Regions from separate parts of the Staphylococcus sp. HMSC068C09 genome, predicted to be linked through region 4. Evidence: riboswitches for the same ligand, from Rfam matches in the RefSeq annotation. Region 4 holds a riboswitch; each other region holds the start of a gene.
What was found. A riboswitch is a leader RNA that binds a small molecule or an ion and turns the genes downstream of it on or off. The one in region 4 is predicted to bind thiamine pyrophosphate.
Positions count from the first base shown of each region.

Region 1 (2,208 bases), on a different contig from region 4:
ATTGAAAATCCATATTTATTGATGTTATAAAAAACATGAAACATCAAGTTAATGAATAACCCTCAATTTTGGGGGTTATTGTATTATGTAAGCTAACAACAAATATGATAGAGGAGTGATTCACTATGTCAGAAAACCAAAATCAAGGTTGTATAAAATGTGGTCATACAGAAGTAGAAGAAGGTACATTATCTGCAACAGGGTCAGGATTGTCTAAATTTTTAGATGTACAACATAATAATTTTAAGACGATAACTTGTAAAAATTGTGGATATACCGAATTTTATAAACAAGATAGAAACAGAAGTAGAGACTTTATTGATTTGTTCTTTGGAGGATAAGACAAAAGAATGGAACAGCAGTAACCCTTGTGGTTGCTGTTTTTTTAATTTAAGGGTAAGACTTCGGGTTGTGTGAAGTTAGACTTTCGGATGTCTAAAAGTTGTAAAAATTATTTAATATATTGACTTGATATTCATGGGATTTTAAGTCATTGTATAAGTATAGGTTAAGTAACCTATAATTTAATAATCTCTGCTAGGGGTGCTTTATATTGCTGAAAGGAACTTCATGTTCCAACCCTTTGAACCTGATCTAGTTAATACTAGCGTAGGGAAGCCAGTGAGTCACTTTACAATGACATATGGATGTTTTCATAATTTGATGAAAAGGTCAATTTAACGATGAATCATTTTCTTCATTATGATACTTACATATATTTTCGTATATATTCACTTATTCTTATGCATTCAGTATTAAGCTGAATGCTTTTTTTATGAATCATATAATCAGTGATATTTAGACCCTTCTAGTATTTAGGAGGCAATGTCAATGGAGCAAGAAAAAATCAATTTTAAAAGAACTTTTCCAGCAAGTAAACGTATTTTTAAAAAAGGCGAGGGTAATGATAGTGATATTTTTGTACCATTTCGAGAAATTGAACTTTCTGATACCCAATTAGAACAACGTAGTTTTCAAAATGAACCTGTCGTAGTGTACGATACAGCAGGTCCTTATCATGATGACAGTTATGAGGTTGATATCAATCATGGACTTCCAAAGGTTCGCGATGCATGGATTGAAGCACGTGAAGACGTTGAACATTATGAAGGTCGCCGTATTCAATCGATTGATAACGGTTTTTCAAAAGAAGGCCATAAAAACTATGTAGCTCATCCATTCGAATATCAACCAAGACGTGGCAGTAAAGATACACCAGTTACACAAATGTACTACGCTAAACAAGGGATTATCACTAAAGAAATGAAATTTGTAGCAATTAGAGAACAAGTGGAACCAGAATTTGTAAGGGAAGAAATTGCGAGAGGACGCGCGATTATTCCTAATAATATCAATCATCCTGAATCTGAACCAATGATTATTGGTAAAAACTTCTCTGTAAAAATCAACGCGAACATTGGTAACTCTATTGTGTCTTCATCTATTGAAGCAGAAATTGAAAAATTAGTTTGGGCCACACATTGGGGTGCAGATACGATTATGGATTTATCTACAGGAAAAAATATCCATACAACTCGTGAGTATCTCTTACGTAACTCACCTGTACCAGTAGGAACAGTGCCCATCTATCAAGCGTTAGAAAAAGTAAATGGGGTGGCAGAAGATTTAACATGGGAAGCGTATAGAGATACATTAATTGAACAAGCTGAACAAGGGGTCGATTATTTTACTATTCACGCAGGATTACGTCTTCACTATATTCCATTAACTGTTGATCGTTTAACTGGGATTGTTTCTCGTGGTGGCTCAATTATTGCACAATGGTGTCTTGCACATCACGAAGAAAGCTTTTTATATACACACTTCGATGAGATTTGTGAAATCTTAAGTCAATATGATGTTGCTATTTCTCTAGGAGATGGTTTACGACCTGGTTCAATTTATGACGCTAACGATGAAAGTCAATTTGCGGAGTTGAAAACGTTAGGTGAGTTAACGGATATTGCTTGGAAACATAATGTGCAAGTTATGATTGAAGGTCCAGGGCATATTCCAATGCATAAAATTAAAGAAAACCAAGATTTAGCAGATTTTTATTGTAAAGAAGCACCATTTTATACATTAGGACCTCTTGTAACAGATATTGCACCAGCATATGACCATATTACATCTGCCATTGGTGCTGCTCAAATTGCGAGTCATGGTACGGCAATGTTATGTTACGTGACACCTAAAGAACATTTAGGT
Region 1 covers NZ_KV813737.1:12,822-15,029, reverse strand. The annotation lists partial or broken gene HMPREF2930_RS01525 (dihydrolipoamide acetyltransferase family protein) at 1-30, shown strand, start outside; gene HMPREF2930_RS01520 (zinc ribbon domain-containing protein) at 126-341, shown strand; TPP riboswitch at 530-634, shown strand; gene thiC (phosphomethylpyrimidine synthase ThiC) at 832-2,208, shown strand, end outside.
Region 1: it holds a riboswitch for thiamine pyrophosphate, as region 4 does, so the genes downstream of both, thiC (phosphomethylpyrimidine synthase ThiC) here and HMPREF2930_RS09585 (3-oxoacyl-ACP reductase) in region 4, are expected to answer to the same signal.

Region 2 (2,208 bases), on a different contig from region 4:
GATTAGTAGCAGGAAACGTAAGTCATGCTGATGCAAGTGAAAATCAAATTAATAAAGAAAAATTAGCTCAATTAGCGGAATCTAACGATCAATCATTAAATCAACATCCTATTCAAGAAGGAGCTTATAATTACCAATTTAATTTAAATGGTAAAACTTATCATTTTTGGTCAGATGGAACATATTTTAAATGGGAATATTATCCATCAAACGGTTCAACTGTAAATAGTGCTAATCAAAATGTAGCTTCAACTCAATCAGCACAAAATGTATCTTTCCAAAATAATAATTATAATCATATAAATCAATCAGCTTCAACTTCAAATGTAAGTCAACACTATGCAAATGAAGCTCAAACACAACAAGCACCAAAAACAACACAAACTAAACAAGCAACTCAAACACAACAAGCACCTGCTAATGCAACTACAAATCAACCTAAACAATCAACAAGTGGTTCATCTGTAAATGTAAATAGTCATTTACAACAAATCGCTCAACGCGAATCAGGTGGAGATATTCATGCCATCAACCCTTCTTCTGGTGCAGCAGGTAAATATCAATTCTTACAATCTACTTGGGATTCAGTAGCACCAGCACAATATAAAGGTGTATCACCAGCACAAGCACCTGAAAGTGTTCAAGATGCTGCGGCAGTAAAACTTTATAATACTGCAGGTCCATCTCAATGGGTTACAGCGTAAAACTTAATAAATAATTTACTAGTGCCTGAGACAATATGAGTTGTCTTAGGCATTTTTATATATATTGATAGTAATGACTGAATTTAGAAAGATTTCTGTACTATTCTTTATTTATTATATTTATAATAATAGTTGTATGAATTAAACTTATTTCAATGAATATCTTTTTTATTTGAATTATAACAATGGTTTTGTTATGGTTAAATTAAACTAAAGACTACTAGGGGAGCCATGGAACATGGCTGAGATGAAGCATTCAGACCCTTATAACCTGATTTGGTTAATGCCAACGTAGGAAAGTAGTAATACATATTCATTCATTCTATTTTTTTGAATATTGACTACATTTCTACGTTGAAATGTAGTTTTTTTATTTAAGGAGGAATAGTTAATGAGTTTTTCAGATGAATTAAAGCAAGCGTCAAAGCCAATTATTGAAGAGATTTATAATGATGGTTTTATTCAAGATTTATTAAAGGGAAAATTATCAAAACAAGCAGTACGCCAATACTTACGTGCTGATGCTTCTTATTTAAAAGAATTTACTAATTTATATGCTTTACTTATTCCTAAAGCACCTACTATGAAAGAAGTGAAATTCTTAGTAGAGCAAATTGAATTTATGTTAGACGGCGAAGTAGAAGCCCATGAAATTTTAGCGGACTATATTAATGAACCTTATGAAGAAATTGTAAAAGAAAAAGTGTGGCCACCTAGTGGAGATCATTACATTAAACATATGTATTATCATGCTTATACACACGAAAATGCTGCATACACTATAGCTGCAATGGCACCATGTCCTTACGTATATGAAGTGGTTGCTAAATGGGGATTAGAAGATTCAAATCTTAATAGAGATGCACTTACTGCTAAGTGGCTTGATTTTTATAGCACTGAAATGGCACCTTTAATTGAAGTATTTGACCGTTTGTTAAATGAACTTACAGAACATTGTACCGAACAGGAAAAAAGAGAAATTAAAGAAGCATTTTTACAAAGTACTGTACATGAACGTCACTTCTTTAATATGGCATACATTGATGAAGAATGGGATTTTGGAGGAGCAAATCATGAATAAACCTAAGATTGCGTTAACAATTGCTGGTACTGACCCTTCTGGTGGCGCAGGAGTTATGGCAGATTTAAAATCATTCCATGCTTGTGGCGTATATGGAATGGCTGCTATTACAAGTATTGTGGCTCAAAATACTAAAGGAGTTCAACATATCCATAATCTAGAAACTAGTTGGGTTAAAGAACAATTAGATAGCGTATTTGATGATGAATTACCTCACGCAATTAAGACTGGAATGATTGCTACACATGAAACGATGGAACTGATTCAAACGTATTTAAAAAATCATAGCAATATTCCCTATGTTATCGATCCAGTTATGCTAGCAAAAAGTGGTGATTCCTTAATGGATGATGAAACAAAAAAACATCTTCAGAAAACGCTCTTACCATTAGCGGATGTCGTTACTCCTAACATTCCAGAAGC
Region 2 covers NZ_KV813732.1:25,951-28,158, forward strand. The annotation lists gene HMPREF2930_RS00740 (transglycosylase family protein) at 1-704, shown strand, start outside; TPP riboswitch at 917-1,019, shown strand; gene tenA (thiaminase II) at 1,096-1,785, shown strand; gene thiD (bifunctional hydroxymethylpyrimidine kinase/phosphomethylpyrimidine kinase) at 1,778-2,208, shown strand, end outside.
Region 2: it holds a riboswitch for thiamine pyrophosphate, as region 4 does, so the genes downstream of both, tenA (thiaminase II) here and HMPREF2930_RS09585 (3-oxoacyl-ACP reductase) in region 4, are expected to answer to the same signal.

Region 3 (2,208 bases), on a different contig from region 4:
TGGAATAATGAATATAATTGCCCAAAAACCATATACTTGAGTCATCAATGTAATTGTAATGAGGAAGTATAAAATACCAATAACTAAAAAGAAAATTGAGATGTCGTAATCGTATTTGGTTGTTCTAAATAACGTATATCCAATCAATATGACTAGAATACCAAATAGAATAATTATGACTGCACTTACAACTGGAAAGTTGCCTATGAATCTACTCATCACTCTAATTATTTCACTAAAAAATGCATTAAGAAAGTCCCATATATTATGTATTTTTAAATCAATTTTATCTTTATCTTTTAGTTTATGGATTAAAGGCAAATTGATTAAGATAATGAGACCTGTGAAGAGTGAAACGATACCGATCAAGTAACTATAGATAATCTCGGCGTGTTTCTTAAGAAAAGACATACAGTTCACCTCAAAATTAATTATATATGAACTTTCTATTCTTGTCTTTAATAAAAAATAAAATACTTCTCTAGACTGAGATGAAGTTTATTCTTTTATTAATTGGGTATATTAGTTTTGTAAAGTAATCTATGAAAAAGGAGAGTTGTCCTATGACACATGAAGATGCAAAAAAAGCAAAAGAATATGAAGAAAAATTAAAAGAACAAAAAGAAGAAAAAACTGATGATATTGAACAAACTAAACAAGATGTTCAAAATACATTAGACTAATTTTCTTATTTATGTCATCATTAAGAATATTTAATGAATAAGCCTGAGACATACAAGCTGTCTCAGGTATTTTTAATATATTGGCTATCGATGGCTGAGTTGGAAATAAATCTATCCTACTTTCTTTCATTATTTTTAGAACTAATTACATTTTAATTGTTAAATATGTAAACTGTTTATTGTTAAATATGTAAACTGTTTAATTATAATTTATTTTTAATTAAATATAGATTAAAAGCATCTTGACATCTACTATTAAAAGTCATACATTTAAAATAAATAAAATATAAATGCACTAGGGGTGTATAGCACTGAGATGAGGCTTAACCTCAAACCCTTTGAACCTGATCTAGTTAAAAACTAGCGTAGGAAAGTGTTAACTTAAATAAATCATGTTTTTAATAATCAATAGCATTTTTATTTAAATTTACGCACAACTTTTCTACGAAGGGTTGTGCGTTTTTTTAGGAGGAACTATTTTATGTCTAAAGGTTTAAAACTTTCAGAAATTCTAGTTACGGTGCTGATTGCTGTTATTTTTGCAATCATTTATAACTTATGGTGGTTGCCATATAATTTAGCTCAAGTAGCTGGTATACATCTAGAGCAACTTACATACGGTATTTGGTTTATGGCTGCTATTGTGGCTTACTTAATTATTCCTAAACCAGGTATTGCATTAATTGCTGAATTTGCTGCTGGTGCAGGTGAAACTATTGTTATGGGGAAATTTGATATTCCTACTATAGTATATGCCATTTTACAAGGTCTAGCATGTGAAATTGTGTTTGCTATCTTTAAATACAAATCACGTTCTTTAATGGTAGCAATGTTAGCTGGTTTAGTAACAGCATTAGTATCTTTCCCTGTAGATTATTTTTACGGCTATCTAAACGAAGTTGCGGGTTGGAACTTACTACTTTTCATCATTTTCCGTGCTATTAGTGGTATTGTACTGTCTGGTATACTCTCTTATTTAATTGTAAAAGCCTTAGATCAAACTGGAGTAACTAAATTATTCCGTCCTGCCTCTCAAAAAGATTACGACAACTTATAAGGGGAAATGATTGTGTTAAAAGTCAAAAATTTACGTCTAAAATATCCAAATGGTGATCGAAAAATTTTCGATAATCTAAATATAGAAATTAAAGATAAAGAAAAAGTGCTTTTACTAGGTCCTTCAGGATCTGGTAAAAGCACATTGCTTAATGTCCTTAGTGGCATTGTTCCTAATCTTATAGAATTACCGATGAAATATGATGAACTAGACATTGATCCTAATTCCGGGGTTATTTTTCAAGACCCAGATACACAATTTTGTATGCCAAAAGTTTACGAAGAATTAGCTTTCGTCTTAGAAAATCAAAAAGTGCCAAGAGAAGACATGGATGAACAAATTAAAAAAGCACTTGCGTCTGTAGATTTAGATGTGGATAATTCAACTTTCGTAAATAATTTAAGTGGTGGTATGAAACAAAAGCTTGCTATCGTTGAAACGATTTTACAGAAAGCTGATACACTCTTT
Region 3 covers NZ_KV813756.1:285,152-287,359, reverse strand. The annotation lists gene auxA (lipoteichoic acid stability factor AuxA) at 1-411, opposite strand, end outside; gene graF (glycopeptide resistance-associated protein GraF) at 564-683, shown strand; TPP riboswitch at 971-1,072, shown strand; gene HMPREF2930_RS06150 (ECF transporter S component) at 1,165-1,740, shown strand; gene HMPREF2930_RS06145 (ABC transporter ATP-binding protein) at 1,753-2,208, shown strand, end outside.
Region 3: it holds a riboswitch for thiamine pyrophosphate, as region 4 does, so the genes downstream of both, HMPREF2930_RS06150 (ECF transporter S component) here and HMPREF2930_RS09585 (3-oxoacyl-ACP reductase) in region 4, are expected to answer to the same signal.

Region 4 (2,208 bases):
CGCACACCAAAAGAATAAATTATTAAAGAACATACCAAAGAATAATGTTGGCCATGGAACAACATCTGAATCAATGGCCCCAAAAGCGTTTAGTTTTTCAGGCGTACGTTGGACCATGTGGTCGAATCCTTTTACAAAATTCCCATCACCTAAATGATGTAAACCTAAAATTGTAATAATCAAACCACCTATAATTAATCCGACACCATAGATTGAATCACTAAATGCGCTCAGTGACAAACCACCGATGAATAAGTAGATAACACCTACTGCACCAATGACAAATGCAATAATAATCGTTGCTGTGGCATCACTTACTCCTAAGTATTCCCCAATACTAAACATTTTATTAAATACTAATGAACCAGAATATAAGACAACTGGTAAAAATGATACAACATAAGTGAAAATAAATAATATAGAAACGAAACGTTTAGTAAAGGTACCATAACGCATTTCAAGTAATTCAGAAATGGTATCCACACCGTACCTTAAATATTTTGGTAAGAATATCCATGCAAGTAAGACAACTGCTACAGCAGCTGTGACTTCCCAAGCCATCACTTCCATACCCTTACCATAACTTTGACCATTCTGCCCTACAATTTGTTCTGTAGATAGGTTAGTCATAATAATCGTTGAGGCAATCGTAAATCCTGTTAAACTATTGCCTCCCATAAAATAGCCATCTGCACTATCAGTCTTTATTTTTTTTGAACGCCAGAACGCATAAAGACTGACCCCCATAACAACGGCTAAAAATAAAATAATTGCTAGCCAATTCATAATACGTGTCGCTCTCCTTATTTTTTAAAATAAAAAAACGTTAAACTTTCATTTAACGTTGGATAACTAATCTATTCTATGATGTACATGTCTTGTGCCTTATTTATTTTAAACACAGAATATCTAATTTTCAATTATCATATTTAAATTTATTATATAAATAAATTATTATCTTTAAATTTGATGATATTTTTTACGTTGTTGAATATCATATGGAAGCGCTTGACTTCTGATAATAGAAGTCATAAAGTGAAACTATAGTTAAATCATATGCACTAGGGGTGTTTTAAAACTGAGATGAGGTGTAACCTCAAACCCTTTGAACCTGAACTAGCTTATACTAGCGTAGGAAAGTGTCGTATAAAATAAGATGACCTGTTGAGATGTGTCAAACTGTTCTCAATAATGATATATCTATTTTAATGCAACTTTCCTAATGTGAAGGTTGCATATTTTTTTGCTGTAAATGAAGTAAATGGAGGCACGATATTTATGACGAGAACAGTATTAGTAACTGGAAGTAGCCGTGGTTTAGGTGCGGTCATTGCAAAAACATTAGCTAAACAAGGATTTGAAGTTATCATTAATTACAATCAAAGTCGTGAAGCAGCTGAACAATTAGCACATGATATTGGTGAAAACGCCATTGCTTTACAAGCAGATGTCACACAACGTGACGAAGTCGATCGTTTAGTTAATGAGGCAACACATCATTTTGGAAAAATTGACGTTGTTGTCAATAATGCATTAGTTAATTTTAAATTTGATCCAAATGCGCAAAAGGCATTTAAAGACTTATCATGGGAAGACTACCAACAACAAATCGATGGTACACTAAAAGGTGCTTTTAATGTTACTCAAAGTGTCATTCCACAATTTATAGAGCGTGGTTCTGGCACCATTGTAAGTATTGGCACAAACTTATATCAACATCCTGTTGTACCATATCATGAATACACAACAGCTAAAGCTGGGTTGATTGGATTCACACGTAATATTGCAGCCGAATTAGGGCAATATGGTATTACTGCTAATGTAGTGTCAGGCGGATTGCTTAAAACAACTGATGCTAGTGCTGTCACTACACCAGAAGTTTTTGATTTAATTGCACAGACTACGCCATTACGTAAAGTGACTACCCCACAAGATGTTGCTAATATGGTTGCTTATTTAAGTAGCGAAGCAGCAGATGGTATGACTGGTCAAAATATTACTGTCGATGGTGGTTTAACCATGAATTAATATATAACTGGTCTTCCTTATCTTAGAATAGAAATAAAATGAACATTGGAGTGAGAAATTAAATTGACTCATCAACATCAACTTCATCTCGGTGTATTAATCTATGGATGTGGTCATCATCAAGCTGCTTGGCAACTTCCCAATTCAAGTATTGAACGTCTCGGTGATATTCAATACTAT
Region 4 covers NZ_KV813778.1:9,112-11,319, reverse strand. The annotation lists gene HMPREF2930_RS09590 (solute:sodium symporter family transporter) at 1-786, opposite strand, end outside; TPP riboswitch at 1,054-1,155, shown strand; gene HMPREF2930_RS09585 (3-oxoacyl-ACP reductase) at 1,279-2,028, shown strand; gene HMPREF2930_RS09580 (LLM class flavin-dependent oxidoreductase) at 2,092-2,208, shown strand, end outside.